3 regions of the Rahnella sp. RcJ3 genome follow, and region 1 is predicted to be linked to each of the others. Evidence: predicted binding sites of a transcription regulator. Region 1 holds the regulator's gene; each other region holds the start of a gene.
What was found. The regulator Fur, encoded in region 1, represses iron uptake genes when iron is present. The targets are predictions, from matches to a motif close to ATAATAATGAGAACNACTATCAA.
Positions count from the first base shown of each region.

Region 2: exbB (tol-pal system-associated acyl-CoA thioesterase) is a predicted target of Fur. The motif match lies at 2,037-2,059, and genes of this name have one in related genera.
Region 3: feoA (ferrous iron transporter A) is a predicted target of Fur. The motif match lies at 2,022-2,044, and genes of this name have one in related genera.

Region 1 is NZ_QSNX01000001.1:293,585-296,869, forward strand. It holds gene DXU84_RS01360 (OprD family outer membrane porin) at 1-894, shown strand, start outside; gene chiQ (ChiQ/YbfN family lipoprotein) at 908-1,243, shown strand; gene fur (ferric iron uptake transcriptional regulator) at 1,372-1,827, opposite strand; gene fldA (flavodoxin FldA) at 2,140-2,667, opposite strand; gene DXU84_RS01380 (methyl-accepting chemotaxis protein) at 3,089-3,285, shown strand, end outside.
Region 2 is NZ_QSNX01000009.1:143,195-146,479, reverse strand. It holds gene garD (galactarate dehydratase) at 1-506, shown strand, start outside; gene exbD (TonB system transport protein ExbD) at 578-1,012, opposite strand; gene exbB (tol-pal system-associated acyl-CoA thioesterase) at 1,022-1,942, opposite strand; gene DXU84_RS13675 (TRAP transporter substrate-binding protein) at 2,465-3,285, shown strand, end outside.
Region 3 is NZ_QSNX01000014.1:43,629-46,913, forward strand. It holds gene feoB (Fe(2+) transporter permease subunit FeoB) at 1-1,542, opposite strand, end outside; gene feoA (ferrous iron transporter A) at 1,629-1,853, opposite strand; gene DXU84_RS18045 (Tex family protein) at 2,252-3,285, opposite strand, start outside.

The DNA.
Region 1 (3,285 bases):
ATGCCGGGTACGTATCGCGGTGCGGAAGCCGGTTATAAACACGATTTCGGTGACCCGGGTGAACTGAGTTTCTCCTATATGTGGGCTGATGAATATAAATCGCCGTGGCATCTGGAAATGGATGATTTCCGCCAGAATGACAAGAAAACCGGCGTTTCTTATATTCATTCGCTCGGTGCGAAATATGATTTTAAAAATGACTTCGTACTGGAAGGCGCATTTGGCCAGGCTGAAAGTTATGTCGATCAGTACTTTGCTAAGGCCTCGTACAAAATGGATCTGCTGGGCAATCCGCTGACCACCAGCTATCAGTTCTATGGTGCAGAAGACCGCATCAGTGACAAGAATGATCCGAACAGTCTGTATGACGGTCTGGCATGGTTGCAGGCACTGACCTTTGGCTATACCACCGGGCAGTTTAACTGGCGTCTGGAAGGGACGATGGTGAAAGCGGAAGGGAATCAGGGCTACTTCCTGCAGCGCATGACCCCGACTTATTCTTCCTCAAACGGCCGTCTTGATGTGTGGTGGGACAACCGCTCGGACTTCAACGCCAACGGTGAAAAAGCAGTATATGCAGGCGTATTGTATGATCTGGCGAAATGGGATTTACCGGGCTTCGCGGTCGGTGGTTCGTACGTCTATGCCTGGGATGCCAAACCGAGCACCAACGCCGCTTATGACCAGAGCCAGCGTCTGAAAGAAAGCGCATGGAGCCTGGATGCGCTGTACACCATTCAGGAAGGGCGCGCCAAAGGGACGTTGTTCAAACTGCATTACACCCAGTACGACAACCATTCGGACATACCGAGCTGGGGCGGCGGTTACGGCAACATTTTCCAGGATGAAAAAGACGTGAAATTCATCGTTATCGCTCCATTTACTATTTTCTGAGGTCGCTATGTCGATGAATAAATTACTGATGATCATGGTTTCGGCTGTTTTGCTGGCCGGTTGTGCACCCACCGCCGATCAGGCACAAATATCCCAAACGCGGGAAGATTACCGTGCCTGTATCAATACGTCAGAAGGCAATCCGGACAAACTGGCATCCTGCGAGGTGTTACTGAATAAACTGAAACAGGAAAAAGCCCACCAGCAATTTGCAGAACAGGAGACGGTGCGCGTGGTGGATTATCAGCGATGTCTGACGGCGCGTAAAACTGGCGACGGTCAGGCATATGCTGCTGATTGCGGGAAAATCTGGCAGGAAATAAAAACGAACAATTCACCTAAGCCGTGAATCTCAGCAGCGAAACATACCCCGGCTTGCCGGGGTTTTTTATGCCTGCTATCCGGGCTCAATCTGCGTCGATATCAGACATAAAAAAACCGCTTTTCAGCGGTTAATTTAGTCAAAGCCTGTGCAGATTACTGCGCAGGTTTATCGTTGTGCAAAGAGTCATCTTCGCGGCAATCGCCTGCTTCACAGTGGCCGTACAGATACAGGCTGTGGTTGGTGAGCTTGATACCGTGTTTCTTAGCAATCTCACGCTGACGACCTTCAATATATTCGTCACGGAATTCGATCACACGACCGCAATCCAGACAGATCAGGTGGTCGTGGTGATGTTGCTGGGTCAGTTCGAATACGGACTTGCCGCCTTCGAAGTTATGACGGGTGACAATACCGGCGTCGTCAAACTGGTTCAGAACGCGGTAAACCGTCGCCAGGCCAATTTCTTCACCCATATCAATCAGTTGCTTGTAAAGATCTTCCGCACTAACGTGATGACCTTCCGGCGCTTGCAGCACTTCCAGGATTTTGAGGCGCGGAAGCGTGACTTTTAAGCCGGCTTTCTTCAGTGCGGTGTTGTTGTCAGTCATGCGGATTCAGTCCTGTTACTATGTGCTAATCAAGTTGAGGCATGCAGCCTGTGGCATCGGCGGCACAAAATTATTCGTTTAGTCTCTTCGTTTAACGCAATGTGCCAATTCTCGTCAACGACAGCCTGTTAATAAAGATCACAAATTGCCGGTCACATTTGGAATGCAACGACTTGATCAATAGAAAAAACAGAGGAACTCAGTGTACCTTGATACGACCGAAAGTTACAATTTTGTAGCAGTTAAATTGTTAATTTCAGTAATAGTTTGGCCCTTCAATTGTAGAATAAATCCTCAGGGCCAACAGGGTTTTTAGCCAATAATTTCAGAAAGGCTAAGTTCTTCTGTGATCTGTTTCACCCAGGCATCAACACGTTCGCTGGTCAGTTCGGGCTGACGATCTTCGTCAATTGCCAGTCCTATGAAGTGCTTATCATCCGCCAGGCCTTTAGATGCTTCAAAGTGGTAACCTTCGGTAGGCCAATGTCCGACAATCACTGCGCCGCGTGGCTCAATGATATCGCGCACGGTGCCCAGCGCATCGCAGAAATATTCGGCGTAGTCTTCCTGGTCACCGCAACCAAACAGTGCCACCAGCTTACCTTCGAAATCTATCTCTTCCAGCGTTGGGAAAAAGTCGTCCCAGTCACACTGCGCTTCACCGTAATACCAGGTTGGAATGCCGATAAGCAAAATATCGAATTTTTCCAGATCCTCTTTGCTGCTCTTCGCAATGTCATGCACCTCTGCAACATCTTTACCCAATTGCTTCTGGATCATTTTTGCGATGTTTTCGGTGTTACCTGTATCGGATCCAAAGAAGATACCTACAACGGCCATAAGATTACCTAACCTCTTGTTCTCAATGAAGTGCTCTGCAACGCAGGCAATAATAATGCAGATGATAGCAAACTCGTGCGGCGGAGAATATGCTTCTGCTCGCCTTCTTAACTGGGAAATAAGTTTATCGGGCAATATTTTTATGTGTTATCGCCTTTGTGTGCTTTCACCTGCGGCGAATTAACCTCAGGCTTAATAAGGTCAAAAGCAAGTTTGAGAAATAAGTCGTCACAATACTAAATTTCGAGAACATTCCGCCGATAGATGATTCGGGAGCAATCTCAACATAATAAAGAAATCGATGCCCGGAGAGGTGTTCAAACATGTCCTGGGGCACTTGCCTGCTGGTTACCTGTCTTGATTCTCCGCATCCCCGTCAATCCTCAGGCCAGAAACAGACATGTTTCGAGAGAGGCATATCGTGCAGTTTTTAAAAAATATCACCATCAGGGCCGCTTTATTAACCATTCTTGGCATCTTTTGCGTCATGTGGGCAGGTGTTTCCCTTTACACCGTCACCTCACTGGACACACTGACCCAAAATACCAAAAATAGTACCGAGCTGGTCAACAATATGGCGCTGATCAATAAAGGAAATGATCAGTATTTTCGTACCGT
Region 2 (3,285 bases), on a different contig from region 1:
TGTCGCTGGGACAGACCGACCGCAGCGCCAACCCGTCTCCGGGCAACAAAAAAGGCGGTCTGGCTAACGTGGTTGAAAAAGCACTGGGTTCGATTGCTAAATCCGGTACCAGTGCGATTTCAGAAGTGTTGTCTCCGGGACAACGTCCGACCAAAAAAGGCCTGATTTACGCCGCCACACCGGCCAGCGATTTCGTCTGCGGGACACAGCAACTGGCTTCCGGTATTACCGTTCAGGTATTCACCACCGGACGCGGTACGCCATACGGCCTGCTTGCCGTGCCGGTGATTAAAATGGCAACACGTACCACGCTGGCAAACCGCTGGCACGATCTGATGGATATCAATGCCGGGACAATTGCGACCGGTGATGCCACCATCGAGGATGTGGGCTGGGAGTTGTTCCACTTCATTCTGGACATCGCCAGCGGCCGCAAAAAAACCTGGTCAGACACCTGGGGCATCCATAATGCGCTGGCGGTGTTTAACCCGGCGCCGGTAACCTGAGTTACCGTTTTGCGGATAAACGAAAGGCCAGCAATGCTGGCCTTTTTTGTGCGTCTGATTTGATTCACAACTTACTGCGCCGCAGCGGCACCGGTTTGTTCTGCACCCACCAGCCCGACTTTCAGGTAACCGGCTTTACGCAAGTTATCCATCACGCTCATCAGCGTTTCGTAATCGACACTTTTGTCCGCGCGGAAGAAAATCGTACTCTGCTTGTTACCCTGAGTACGCTGATCCAGCATCGCGGTCATATTATCGCTGTTCACGGGCGTGTCGCCGAGGAACAGTTGCTTGTCAGCTTTCACCGACAGGAAAATCGGTTTCTCCGGACGCGGCTGCTGTTTTGCCGTCGAAGCCGGTAAATCCACCCGCACATCAACGGTGGCCAGCGGTGCCGCCACCATGAAGATGATCAGCAATACCAGCATGACGTCGATAAAAGGCGTGACGTTGATGTCATGCATTTCACCACTTTCGTCGATATCGTCGTTTAACCGAATAGCCATAATCTGTTCTTACCCTACGCGTAACTGACCTGTCTGACCGCGTGGCGCATTGCCTTCGCTGGCAGCCAGATCCAAATCACGGCCCTGTAACAGGATAATCTGCGCCGCCACATCGCCTACCTGATGACGGTAAGAGGTGATGGTACGGGCGAAAATATTGTAGATGACCACCGCAGGGATGGCTGCAACCAGACCCACAGCCGTGGCCAGTAAGGCTTCGGCGATACCCGGTGCGACGACCGCCAGATTGGTAGTCTGCGTCTGTGCGATACCGATGAAGCTGTTCATGATGCCCCATACGGTACCGAACAGGCCGACGAAGGGAGAGATTGCTCCGATGGTCGCCAGAATACCGTTGCCACGGCCCATGTAACGACCCGCGGCGCTGACGCGGCGCTCAAGGCGAAAACCGGTACGCTCTTTAATGCCGTTGTTGTCAGTCGATCCGGCAGACAGTTCCAGCTCGTTCTGCGCATCGCGTATCATCTGCGCGCTGATGCTGCTGGCAGCGAAACTTTCAGCCTGCTCGGCGGCTTCGTCCAGCGTACGAACGGAGGACAACGCATCAAATTCACGGCGCATACGGCGTTTGCCCGTGAAGACTTCCGCACCCTTGCTGAATAACAATGCCCAGGTGACCACAGAAGCCAGCAGCAGACCGATCATGACGGTCTTCACCACCACATCAGCGTGATGGTACATGCCCATAACAGACAAATCGGTTGGGATCACGGGTGCCGCCTCTGCTGGCGCGGGTTGCATCACCGGAGCTGGCGTTGCGTCACCGGTAGCCGGTGCGTCAGCCGTTGCAGGTTGAGTTGCTGCAGAATTGACGGCTTGTCCCGCAGGCGTCGCAGGTGCTGCCATCGCGTTGCCGCTCAGACCAGCAACCAACATTAACGACATCAGTAATGAGGTCGCCTCTTTCATCTTATTGCGAGCCGTTTTCACGCGTCGCCTCCAGCCAGAATCAGTGTGTAGAAGGAATGAATAACGCCGAATGATATCAAAGAAAAAGGCCTAATTGATAGTCGTTCTCATTATTATTTACATTGTCCCGCCTGCCGCCCGACGTGTCATTGACAGATGACAAGGTTTTTCCTGTTTGTACAAAGGTTGAACAATTTAACCTCCGTCACACTTTCAAAAAAAATCACACAGTAAATCAATCATCTGAGCTTCATTACTCAAGTTAAAACAACGTTTTAAATATTAAGCAACAGCTTTTTACATTTGTTACGAGTTTGTGATAACGCTCAAATACCGCACAACAAAAAATAGGATAAAGTGCATTCACTGGCGAAGACCTCACACCGGCACGTCATGCATCCCTATCATTTAAAAGCTTATTCAGACATTTTTCAAAATGAACCGGCAACGCCTCTGCGCCCGTCCTGTTCGATACTTGTTCACATTTATCTTTCCCTTACCGAGTACCCTGGAGACAAACTGATGAAAATGCAAAAAGCACTTCTCAGCCTTTGCCTGAGTTCCGCGACCCTCTTATTTACGCATGGCGTGTCAGCACAAACGCTGAAAGCCGCCGACGTGCATCCGCAAGGCTATCCCAACGTGGTCGCCGTCCAGCACATGGGCGAAAAACTGCAAAAGCAAACAGACGGACGCCTCGAAATTAAAACGTTTCCGGGCGGCGTTCTGGGAGATGAAAAGCAGGAAATTGAACAGGCGCAGCTCGGTGCGCTGGATATCATCCGTGTGTCGATGACGCCGGTTGCTTCGATTTTGCCAGAAATTAATGTCTTCACCCTGCCCTATATTTTCCGCGACGAAGACCATATGCACAAAGTGCTCGACGGTCAGATCGGTAAAGAAATCGGCGATAAAATCACCAATAATCCGAATTCGCGACTGGTTTTTCTCGGCTGGATGGATGGCGGGACGCGTAACCTGATCACCAAAAAACCGGTGGTGAAACCGGAAGATTTGCACGGCATGAAAATCCGCGTACAGGGCAGTCCGATTGCGCTGGCAACGCTGAAAGCGATGGGTGCCAATCCGGTGGCGATGGGCGTCAGTGAAGTGTTCAGCGGCATGCAGACCGGCGTCATTGACGGCACCGAAAACAACCCGCCAACCTTTGTCGCCCATAACTACCTGCCGGTAGTGAAAAACTACACCTACAGCCGCCATTTCATCATCCCGGAGCTGTTCCTGTATTCAAAAGTGAAATGGGACAAACTGAAACCGGAAGACCAGCAGTTAATCCTCAAACTGGCGAAAGAAGCACAGGACGAACAGCGCGAACTGTGGAA
Region 3 (3,285 bases), on a different contig from region 1:
CAGTACGAAACCTTTCAGACGTTGCCACGTTTGCAGCAGCAGGCTTTTCAGGTGCGGAACGTGATACACCGGCAGTTCCATCACAAACGGCGAGGCTTCGCCGCGCATGATGGTGTATTTCAGCAGCAGTCCGGTCAGGATAGCGACCACGATGCCCAACAGATACAGCGAGAACACCACGGATGCGCCGTCCTGCCCGAAAAAGGCCGCAGAGAACACCGCAAAAATCGCCAGACGTGCGCCGCATGACATGAACGGCGCCATCATCACGGTGATCAGCCTTTCACGCGGCGCATCCAGCGTGCGGGCACCCATAATAGACGGCACGTTACAGCCGAAACCGACAATCAGTGGCACGAAGGATTTACCCGGCAGGCCGAGCGACTGCATCAGCCTGTCCATGACGAACGCAGCACGCGCCATATAACCGGAGTCTTCAAGGAACGACAGGAACAGATACATCATGCCGATTTGTGGCACCAGAGGCAGCACGGTATTGATACCGCCACCCAGCCCCTGTGCCAGAAAAATGGTCAGCCATTGCGGGAAATGCAGGGTAAAGCCAATCCACTGCGTACCCTGAATGAAAATCGCGGCGGAGCCGATATCGAAAATCGGCTGCAGCGCACCACCGATGTTGATGGCCAGCACGAACATCAGATACATCACCAGCAGGAAAATCGGTACGCCCAGAAAGCGGTTGAGGATCACGCGATCGAGCACCTGCGTCAGTTTATTCGGCGCCGTAAGGTGGGAGTTGCTGATCTCTGCGCAAAGCGCCGCGATGCTCTGATAACGCGCATCGGCGATCAGCAGTGCCGGATCGTCCAGTTTCTGCTCAGCCAGCCGGGCTCTCACCTGCGGCAATAATGCCTGTGCGTTGCCTGCGTGCGTCTGGCTATAAATATCCCCTTCAAGAATTTGCAGTGCCAGCCAGCGGCGTTGTTGCAGCGCCATGGCTGGCGGCATTTCGGCGGCCAAGACATCGACTTCCTGTTGTAAAACCGGATGATATTGCACACGTTCCAGCACAGCCACTTGTGGCAATTCGTCGATGGCGGCTTTCAGTTCTTTGATGCCGCTGGCACGGGTAGAAACCAGCGCCACCACCGGGCAACCCAGACGAGCAGACAGCGCAGGGATATCAATATTGATGTTCTGTATTTTGGCGATATCCAGCATGTTCAGCGCCACGATGCATGGCACGCCCAGTTCCAGCAGTTGCAGTGTCAGGTATAAATTGCGCTCGAGGTTTGAGGCATCGACGACGTTGATCATCAGATCCGCGTCGCCGCTCAGAATGTAATGGCAGGCAATTTGTTCATCGAGCGAAGTTTGCTCGGAAATGGTGGTCAGGGAATAGGTGCCCGGTAAATCCACCAGCGTAATCTGGTGCGCTGCGGTGGCAAACTGACCTTCTTTGCGCTCGACGGTCACGCCTGCCCAGTTACCGACACGCTGGCGTGAACCGGTTAACTGATTGAAAAGCGTGGTCTTACCTGAGTTTGGGTTACCAATCAGGCCGATCGTTAATGGTTTCATTCGATAAAATCTACGTGTCAGAAAAGGTAAACATGCAAGCCCGGGGCCGCCGCGAAAAATGAACTGTCAAAGGCCTGATGTTGGGATCAGGCCATCATCTCGAGCTGGAGGAGATCGAGGTCTTTTCTGCGGACGACGAGGCTGGTACGGCGGGTTTCGATTTGTACCGGATCACCCATGGGCGCAACGCGGATAATGTTGAAAAATGACCCCGGTAACATCCCGAGTGACAACAGTTTCTGCCGGTAAGCCGGGCTGATTTCGTGTGAAAAGCCGGTAATTTTATAAGCACATTTTGATTGAAGTTGCATAGTTCCTCGCGAAGCATTCAGGCATTTTGGGGGCAGCGTGACAAAGGTTACGCCGCGCTTCCGTGCCCGGTGATCTCACTTAACTGCGAAATATTGCTCAGAAATTGTCCATGGTGCGAAATTGTCAGCCTGTGGCTGACGGCGTATTGAATACGCAAAGAAGTACAAACGAGAATAGTTATCATAATTAGTACGCGTATAGAGACAAAAGAAAAGAGGGGGAGCCTCTTCACGGGAATCTCCACCGCGTCGCTATCGTATGCCTGCCGGATGGCCGATTTATTGATTTACCTCAGTGATTGATTCATTAAGACAGAGTTTAAAAAGTGTCGAAAAAAGATACATAAAAAAAGCCGCTGGATATCAGCGGCTTTGGTGTGGCGGGGAAAAACGAAGAATTAACGTTTTTTGCCGAGCGCGGCGGCCAGAGCATCGGCCATCGCGTTATTGCCTGCTGGCGCGGCATTGCGGCCCGACGGTTTGTTTGGCGCGTGGCGTTTCTGATTGTCTCGTGAATCTGACGCTGGCGTGGAAGAACGGCGCGCGGGTGCTTCGCCCGGTTGCTCGTCCAGTCGCATGGTCAGCGCGATACGTTTGCGTTGCAGATCGACTTCCATCACTTTGACTTTGACGATGTCGCCTGCTTTCACCACTGTGTGGGGATCTTCGACGAATTTGTTCGCCAGTGACGAGATGTGAACCAGGCCGTCCTGATGGACACCAATATCGACGAACGCACCAAAGTTGGTGACGTTAGTGACAGAGCCTTCGAGGATCATGCCCGGCATCAGGTCGTTCATGGTTTCAACGCCCTCGGCAAAGGTCGCGGTTTTAAACTCTGGACGCGGATCGTGCCCCGGTTTTTCCAGCTCTTTGATAATGTCGGTGACCGTCGGCACACCGAACTGCTCATCGGTGAATTCGCTGGCTTTCAGGCCACGCAGCACATTGGAATCGCCCATCAGTTCTTTCAGCGCCAGCTGTGTCGCCGCCAGAATGCGTTCCACTACCGGATAGGTTTCCGGGTGAACTGTCGAGGCATCAAGCGGGTTGTCGCCGTGGTTGATACGCAGGAAGCCCGCGCATTGCTCAAAGGCTTTTGGCCCCAGACGGCTGACTTTCAGCAACTGTTCGCGGTTACGGAACTGACCGTTTTCGTCGCGCCAGTTAACGATATTCTGCGCCATCATGCGTGTCAGACCGGCCACGCGGGTCAGCAGGGGAACGGATGCGGTATTGAGATCAACACCCACGGCGTTCACGCAGTCTTCGACCACGGTATCGAGTTTTTTCGCCAGCTGAGACTGGCTGACGTCGTGCTGATACTGACCAACACCGATGGATTTCGGGTCGATTTTCACCAGCTCCGCCAGCGGATCCTGTAATCGACGGGCGATAGAGACTGCGCCGCGAATAGAAACATCCAGATCCG